2 regions of the Planococcus sp. APC 3906 genome follow, and region 1 is predicted to be linked to the other one. Evidence: predicted binding sites of a transcription regulator. Region 1 holds the regulator's gene; the other holds the start of a gene.
The links. The regulator LexA, encoded in region 1, represses DNA repair genes until DNA is damaged. The targets are predictions, from matches to a motif close to CGAACATATGTTCG.

Region 1 (4,409 bases):
ACCGGGGTATTATTTAATAGAATTCATAAATAGGATTAATAACCCGTACTGAATTTTCTTAGTGCTTAAGAAGATTTTGTGGGGGGTGATTAATTTGACAAAAATTCAAGGGGTAAAAGATCTGCTGAAGTATTTAGAATCAGCAGGGTGCCCGATGACTGAAGAGCAGATTAATGAAGGCATTGCAAAAAGGCAGATTCCACATAGCCAGTCCTACGCCAATACAATCTTTTTTGACTTGAGGCATATCGATTGGTGGATTTCGGAACAGCAAAAGCAAGAAAGCAAAAATTGAATACGATCTTCGGAAAACCGGTACCCCGGATTCGGCTCCCCAAGAGTCCGTATCCGGGGTTTTCCCTATTTTTTTATGCGATTGAATTCAAAAAAAGAATGCACAACACACCCCTTTCATGGTGTATGATAGACAGAAGCGAAAATAATCTGATTTTAAGGAGGCCCTATGCATGAAAACTTTTCAAGTGGAATTTTATTTTGACCAAGGCAATACTATTGTCCTGACATCATATGCAGAAGATAAGGAATCAGCATTGCGGAATATTCCTACCCATGGCACGTTTGAAATTACTGACCAGGACAACGATCGCCTATACCGTATCACCATCACTCAAGTAAAATACATCATGGTCTATGAATTATAAGGCCTGAAGCATCGCGTTTTATCGGATGCTTTTTTTATGCAGAAAATTAATGGCAGGGAGCTGGCTATGGATGGAATACAGAGGTTCAAGTGTTTACGATGAAAAAGATTTTTTGAATCGTTATTTAAAGCGGCGCAACCGCAAAGAAAGTCCAAACAACGCGATTGAAGAACCGATAATTTGGAAGCTGGCTGGCGACGTCAAAGGCAAAGAAATTTTGGATCTGGGCTGCGGAGACGGCTCATTCGGCCAAAAGCTGCTTGCGGCAGGGGCGGCATCGTATACAGGGATTGAAGGCTCTACAGAGATGGCGCAATTGGCTACCAAAGCCACAGCGTCTCTGGGAGGGGAAATCGAAACAGCAGACCTTGAGCTGTTTAAAGCAAACGGTGCGCAATACGATTTGATCGTCTCCCGTTTTGTCATCCATTACCTGTCAGATATCGAGCGCTTGTTTGAAGAAGTCCACCGCTCGCTGCTGCCGGGCGGGAAATTCGTTTTCACTGTACAGCACCCGGTTACCACAGCAGCATTTACCAGCAAAGACCAAGGGGAGCTTAGAGGCGATTGGCTGGTGGATGATTATTTCAAGGAAGGCAAACGCCAAGAACCTTGGATAGGAAAGACGGTCGTCAAGCATCACCGGACAATTGAAACCTATTTCACAGCGCTTGCGAATGCAGCGCTTACTGTAACGGCACTCAAAGAGGGCCATCCTGTGCGGGCCAATTTTGATTCCGATGCTGAGTTTGAACGGCGGGAACGCATTCCGCTGATGCTGATTTTGGCTGGCCAAAAAAAATAATGGCAATTAAAAAAGCGCTGAGAGAAATTTCTCTCGGCGCTTTTATGCTTGTGTATGTGATTAATGTAATTGGCGGTATACGCCGACCACTTTTCCAAGGATGGAGACCTGGTCTACGATGATTGGATCCATCGATGAGTTTTCAGGCTGCAGGCGGAAATAATTGTCTTCTTTGAAAAATCGTTTGACTGTCGCTTCGTCATCAGCGGTCATCGCCACAACGATGTCGCCGTTGTTAGCGGTTTGCTGTTGTTTAACTACGACATAGTCACCATTCAGGATGCCAGCTTCAATCATACTTTCTCCCATGATTTCAAGCATGAAAATATGGTCGTCTTCTGTTCCGTAGGTTTGTGGGAGCGGGAAATATTCTTCCACATTTTCAATCGCAGTGATCGGAACGCCAGCAGTTACTTTACCGACGAGCGGTACATGAAGGACAGGGCTTTTCTCGATCAGTGAATCGTCTGTGCTGATAATTTCGATTGCTCTCGGTTTTGTCGGGTCGCGGCGGATCAAGCCTTTGCTTTCAAGGCGGGCAAGATGGCCATGGACAGTCGAGCTTGATGCCAAGCCAACTGCTTCTCCGATTTCACGTACGGATGGCGGATAGCCCTTAGCCCGGACTTCATCTTTTATGAATGTCAAAATATCTTCTTGGCGCTTCGATACTTTTTTCAACAGTTTCACCTCTTTTTAGTAGTTCAGCATGTTTTCTACCAATAGTATACCAACTTGGGATATGAAATGCAAACATAGGTTCGAATTTATTTGTTGACAAAAACACTTGTTCGCATTAAAGTAAGAACATACATTCCGAACACACATTCTTAGGAGGCGGTTCTTATGACATTCATCCAAAAAAATTCTTACCTGACAGTACTATTTCTTCTGATCCTATCTTTTTCATTTTATTCGGTGTTCACCCATAATGCGCAGGAAGGCCAAATGAGCCTGGTGCAAGTTGAACAAGGCGATACTTTATGGACACTTGCGGAATCTTTCAGCGGCAATACTCCCCATCAGGAGTGGATTGAAGAAATCATGAAGGAGAACGGCTTAAGCACTCCGAAGATCATAGCCGGACAATCGATCAAAATCCCCAGCGAACAACTGAAATTCGCCCCAGACGAAACCACCAAACTGGCGGGTGATGCAGAATGAAGAAATCTGCATTAATTTATTGCCGCGTCAGCACCACGAAAGACACACAGGAAAGTTCACTTGCACGGCAGGAAGAAGAATTATTGAAATTCGCATTTGCACAAGGATACATGGTTTCAGACATCTTTACAGATCAGCACAGCGGCTACGAAATGGACCGGGAAGGGCTTCTGGAGATGCTCAACGTCATTAAAACCGATAAAGTTTCAGCGGTATTCATCCAGGATGAAACCCGCCTTGGCCGTGGCCATGCACGAATCGCGCTGCTTCATGTCATGAAAAAATATGGCGTGGAGGTTTTTACATTGACCGATCAAGGACCCATCGCATTGAACGATATGGATGACATGGTATTGGAGATTTTAGCGGTTGTTGAAGAGTACCAGCGCAAAATACATAATGCCAAGATCAAACGCGGCATGAAACGCGCTGTTGAAAATGGCTACAAGCCTGAACGCAATCTTAAAGGCCGGGGCAACCCTGATGGCCGCGAGCGCTTAGACCTGCCGATCGACCAGATTGTCAGCCTGAAACAGAATGGGCTGACGTTCCATGAAATTGCGGTAACGCTGCAAGGCTTCGGCTATCAGGCAAGCAAAGCAACCGTCCACAGACGCTACAGGGAATTCCTTGAGATGAAAGAAGGCTAATATATTGCAGAAATCCCGCTTCTTTTGTACGATATGGTAGAAGAAAGGCGGGATTCTATTGTTATCACCAGATAAAATAAAACGCATTAACGAATTATCACGAAAATCCAAGACCGCGGGCTTGTCCATTGAAGAGGCAAAAGAACAATCTGCATTGCGCCAGGAATACTTGTCGACTTTCCGCCAAACGATGCGCGGCACAATTGAAAACGTAAAAGTGATTGATCCGGAAGGCAACGATGTTACGCCGGAGAAAGTCAAAAATATTCGGGAGAATAAGTATTTAAATTAATACTTATTCTTTTTTTGTTGTGCCTAGACTTCAGCGCTCGGCTATTGCGCATTTCTAGTTGTATTCTTGCCTATTGTTGACTACACTAGAATAGGATTAAAATTGTTAATGAGAGGATGTTTTTATGTCAAACCATGCAGATCAACTTGCGGTAACTACTATACGTACACTTTCCATCGATGCGATTGAGAAAGCGAACTCAGGGCATCCGGGATTGCCAATGGGAGCAGCTCCTATGGCTTATACATTATGGACTAAACACATGAACCACAACCCGAAAAATCCGAACTGGTTCAACCGTGACCGTTTCGTACTGTCAGCGGGGCATGGTTCAATGCTTTTATACAGCTTGCTGCATTTGAGCGGCTACGGGCTTGAATTGGACGAGATCAAAAACTTCCGCCAATGGGATTCGAAAACACCGGGACATCCGGAATATCACCACACAGTTGGCGTAGAAGCGACAACTGGACCACTTGGCCAAGGAATCGGCATGGCAGTGGGCATGGCTATGGCAGAGCGCCATTTGTCAGCTACATATAATAAAGACAATATGGATGTCATCGATCACCATACCTTCTCTCTTTGCGGAGACGGAGATTTGATGGAAGGTGTCGCAGGCGAAGCGATTTCACTTGCTGGGCATTTGAAGTTGAACAAATTGGTCGTTTTATACGATAGCAATGATATTTCCCTTGACGGCGATCTTGGCATGAGTTTCTCTGAAAACATCCAAAAGCGCTTTGAATCATATGGCTGGAACTACCTGCGCGTAGACGACGGCAACAAGCTGGACGATTTGTCTGAAAAAATTGCGCAAGCGAAACAATCAACGG
Region 2 (4,409 bases), on a different contig from region 1:
TATATCGCATTGTCTTCATGGCCGTTAAATTTTATACACAAGCTACGTTGTTCCAACGGCGCCACCGAGGCGCCTGGAATCCTCTCGTGGAGGAGAAATGGAACACCCTGGTAACGAAACAAGCGAAACAATACAAAACTTTGGCGCTGAAACTTGGCGGGCTAATGATCAAGATGGGGCAATTCCTGTCAACTCGGGCCGACATCATGCCAAAGTCTTTCCTCGAAGAACTGGAGGGATTGACGGATCGTGTGCCGTCAGTGGAACGTGAGAAAATCATTTCTGTCTTGGAGACAGAATGGAATTCGCCTTATTCCAGCTATTTGGCGGAACTGTCCGAAGGGGCTGTCGCTTCCGCATCTATTGGAGAAGTCTATAAAGGAACGTTGAAAGACGGCACAGTCGTGGCCGTGAAAATCCAGCGGCCCGGAACCGAGAAATTGCTGCGGGCAGACTTCCAGGCGATGCGCATCGTCATTTGGTTTATGAAGACCTTTACGCCGCTTTCCAAGCAAATCAATTTCACGCAGCTTTTCGGGGAAATGACCGAAACGATCGGTGCGGAATTGAACTTCCTTCAGGAACTGCAAAGCGGCCGCGCGTTTGCGGACCGTTTTTCGGAAATGGACGGCATCCGTTTCCCCGTCTATTTTGATGATTTGTCGACGCGCCGCGTTCTTGTCATGGAATGGATCGAAGGGGCACGCATCACCGACTTGGCGTTTATTGAAAAACACGGGCTTGACCGCCATGAAATCGCGGAGCGGCTGTTCATCCTGTTTCTCGAACAGATTTTGTACGGCGGCCAATTCCACGCCGATCCGCATGGCGGAAACATTTTGCTGAAGCCCGACGGCACGATTGTGCTGATCGATTTCGGCATGACTAGCACAATCACGGCCGCTGATTCCCAAGCCGTTTTGCGGATTGCAGAAGGCATCATCTTCAAAAACTACGAATTGGTCCTTGATGCGCTTGAAGAGCTGCGGTTCCTATTGCCGCAAGCGAACCGCGAGCTTTTGGCCGATACGATTTCCCGATTGGTCGCTGCTTATGAATCAGACGAGCTGATGCAGATGGACAGCTTTGTCGTGGAGCGGCTGTTCAAGGACATGCAAAACATCGTCCGGACACAGCCTGTACAGCTGCCAGCTGAGTTTGCATTCTTCGGGCGCGCGGCTTCAATCTTTGTTGGCGTTCTCAACGTCTTGGATCCCGGCATTGACCTCTTGGCATTGGCGCGGCCTCGTGTTCTGGAATGGGCGTCGACCCAAAAAGAAGGCAAGCCTGTCTTCGGCAAAAGCGATGTGCTGCGCTGGGTGCTCAACGCATCGGGTCCATTCCGGGTGCTGCCGCAGAAAGTCATCAGTTATTTGGAAGAGCCGGAGCGCATGCGCCATTACATCGAAAATCGCGACGGACGCAATCGCCAGCATGAGCGCGATTTGCAAAGCCGCATGTTTGCCGGCATCTTCACCATCCTGTCGTTCACCGGCATTTCGGTGTCGGTGTGGTTCTGGCATGAGCCGTTCATGTGGGTGTCTTCCGGATTTTTCGTCGGTTCATTATGGATTTACCGTTCAATTAAATGAAAAGAGCTGTCCGGAATTCTGCAAAACAGAATTCCGGACAGCTCTTTTTTTCATGGCAAGACCGTATGTATAAGTTGAACTAAAGAAGTATCATATTGAAAATCGCTTCGGACGCTTTGGGCAGTGCAAAGACGATTGCTCCTGCGCAAACTCGTCGCAAAGAAGTTGCCAAAAGTATTTGGCACTCCTTGGCTCTCGCAATGAGACGACATGAACACTCGTCTCATTGCTTCGCCTAGCCCCTTGACGCGCCTCCGCTAAGATATCTCTCGATATGGAGCAAAACAGCTGAGAAAACCTTACTGCTCCTGCAGCGCTATGCGCTTCGTCGCAAAGACTTGCCCTCGCAAGCTTCGGGTAAGTCTTGCCTGCGGGAAAGCGAGATAGCCGAGACCCCGCAAGGAGCAAAGCGACTGAGGAGGCTTGGCGCTCGCCCGCGGCAAGCGTAGCTGTTTTGCGGAATATCGATTATGAATATTCATTAGTTCAACTTATATAGGTGAATATCGTAGAAAGGATTATTTAACACAGGCTATTGCAATTTCCTGAAATGACGCTAAAATTAAAAATAAGAACAAACGTTCCCTTTTTGAGGAGGTGCTAAGAATGCCGTTAATCTCACAAGAGGAAATCGTCTATTTTGAAAAAGCGATGTATTTGCCGATGGTGCTGATCATTTTGGAGCGCGACCGTGCATTATTCGAACAGGGTCCTTTTAAATTGAAGAGGCCATACGTTGAATTGGTGGATGGAGCGATTCGGAAAGTTCAGAAGGAGCTGAAGGAAACGAACATCCATATGCGCAAGCAGCATATGAAAATGCTGAAGGGGACAGGCGATGACACCTTTACTGAATATGTCTTTTACCATGGGGGCTACGAAGATCACAGGCGCTATTTGAATTTGCGCCTACGCAATCAAGTGGAGGAGCTGCTGCGAATCTATTTGGCGATGGCCCACCGGGAGATTTAACCAGGGCCGCCAGCCGCAAATGAACAATAACTGAAGTTTCGCCGGTCAATCCATCGGATGCTGAGCGCGGGGCGGATATCGCCGCTTCGTCAAATAGACCATCTGCTGTTTATGGATTTGCTGGGAATTCCTGAAAAAGCGGCGCAGCGAACCGGCAAACGAATGCTGGTTTCTAAGGGCGATGGGCGACACATCAAGCGGTACGCTGATGCCGTTGCTCAAGTGTACAAGACTTCCTTTAATCGTGTCTTCACTGTCGATCAACTCGACCGCATCAAAATTGAACCAAACAGAATCGCGGTTCTTCGGTGAATGGGTAGGAAAGAAAATGAGCGGGCTGCCATAGTATTCCCCGATGATGACAGGTGGCTTATGTTTGACCCGGATCGCTTTCTGGGAATAGAGGGTGGCGCTTTCGAGGGATCCCCTGTAAAATCTGCACGAAGAACTGATGATTTTATAGACGGATTCCTCTACGATGAATTCGCTGCGGTCTTCAATGACCCGCGTCCAGTTTCTATGGCCGTCAATATACGGCAAAAGTGCATAGGTATTGCTGCACACCGTATATGATAAGAGCTGATGATTCTTTTTGCTCATGTATTATACACCCCTCAAATTTACTATACATATAACATTATAAGGAAAAAATGCAAATTAGCAAAGGCTTTGCGGAGGAAAATAAAATATATTCTATTTCATTAGAATTTTCAAAAAACGATTGTTCTTTGCAAAATTATATTGTATACTAATGAAAAGCATTCGGGGTGATGAAGAATGGAAAACTATTATTCTTACGCTGATTTCATGAAAGCGATGGCTCAAACAAAGAAAGCGACTGAAGCGGAAAAACTTTTGAACGATATCTACCTGGATCTATTCCTAAAGCATGTTCACCGCTCTCAGCAAGAAGAACAGCTGATGAACCTCATCGATGAAGCCCTGGACAATAACGACCGTGAAGCATTCAACACGTATAGCGAACAATTGAAGACATTAAAACACGAAGAAGAATGAGCAAGCAGCTTTTTAATAGAATAAGATTCAAAAATGCATCGGACCCAGTCCGATGCATTTTTTTGCGTTTTAAGGCAATGAAGGGTCTCTATAAAGGGAAATAGATTCTCTAAGCACCATTGAAGATTCAAAAGAAATAGCGAAAAAACATATGTTCGCTTTTTGTTAGGGGATTTTTAGGGCATATGATAAAATAGAGACAATGAACGAACGGAGGGCATCAACCATGAAACAGGAATTCAATCTTCAGGCACCCTATGAGCCTGCAGGCGATCAGCCGGCTGCAATTGCCGAACTGACGCAAGGAATCATCAACGGCAAGAAATGCCAGACGCTGCTCGGGGCGACAGGGACAGGGAAGACGTATACAATGTCGAACGTCATCCAGCAAGTGAAAAAGCCGACGCTCGTGATGGCGCATAACAAAACTTTGGCGGGGCAGCTCTACAGCGAATTCAAGGAATTTTTCCCGGATAACGCGGTTGAGTATTTTGTCAGCTACTACGATTATTACCAGCCGGAAGCCTATGTGCCGCAATCGGATACGTTCATCGAAAAAGATGCCAGCATCAATGATGAAATCGATAAGCTGCGCCACTCGGCGACGAGTTCGTTGTTCGAACGCGATGACGTCATTGTCATTGCCTCGGTCTCTTGCATCTATGGCCTCGGTTCCCCGAAAGAATACCGGGAGCTCGTGGTTTCGCTGCGCAAAGGGATGGAAATCGAGCGCAACCAGCTGTTGCGAAAACTGGTCGATGTGCAATACGAGCGCAATGACATCAACTTTATCCGCGGAACGTTCCGCGTACGGGGCGATGTGGTGGA

Region 2: QMA09_RS14795 (YhjD family protein) is a predicted target of LexA. The motif match lies at 2,164-2,177, and genes of this name have one in related genera.

Annotation. Positions count from the first base shown of each region.
Region 1 is NZ_JASDCW010000004.1:133,383-137,791, forward strand. It holds gene QMA09_RS04150 (hypothetical protein) at 95-295, shown strand; gene QMA09_RS04155 (hypothetical protein) at 468-662, shown strand; gene QMA09_RS04160 (class I SAM-dependent methyltransferase) at 733-1,467, shown strand; gene lexA (transcriptional repressor LexA) at 1,528-2,148, opposite strand; gene yneA (cell division suppressor protein YneA) at 2,314-2,631, shown strand; gene QMA09_RS04175 (YneB family resolvase-like protein) at 2,628-3,281, shown strand; gene QMA09_RS04180 (DUF896 domain-containing protein) at 3,340-3,573, shown strand; gene tkt (transketolase) at 3,698-4,409, shown strand, end outside.
Region 2 is NZ_JASDCW010000032.1:1,934-6,342, forward strand. It holds gene QMA09_RS14790 (ABC1 kinase family protein) at 1-1,592, shown strand, start outside; gene QMA09_RS14795 (YhjD family protein) at 2,199-2,564, shown strand; gene QMA09_RS14800 (competence protein ComK) at 2,610-3,164, opposite strand; gene QMA09_RS14805 (IDEAL domain-containing protein) at 3,342-3,581, shown strand; gene uvrB (excinuclease ABC subunit UvrB) at 3,808-4,409, shown strand, end outside.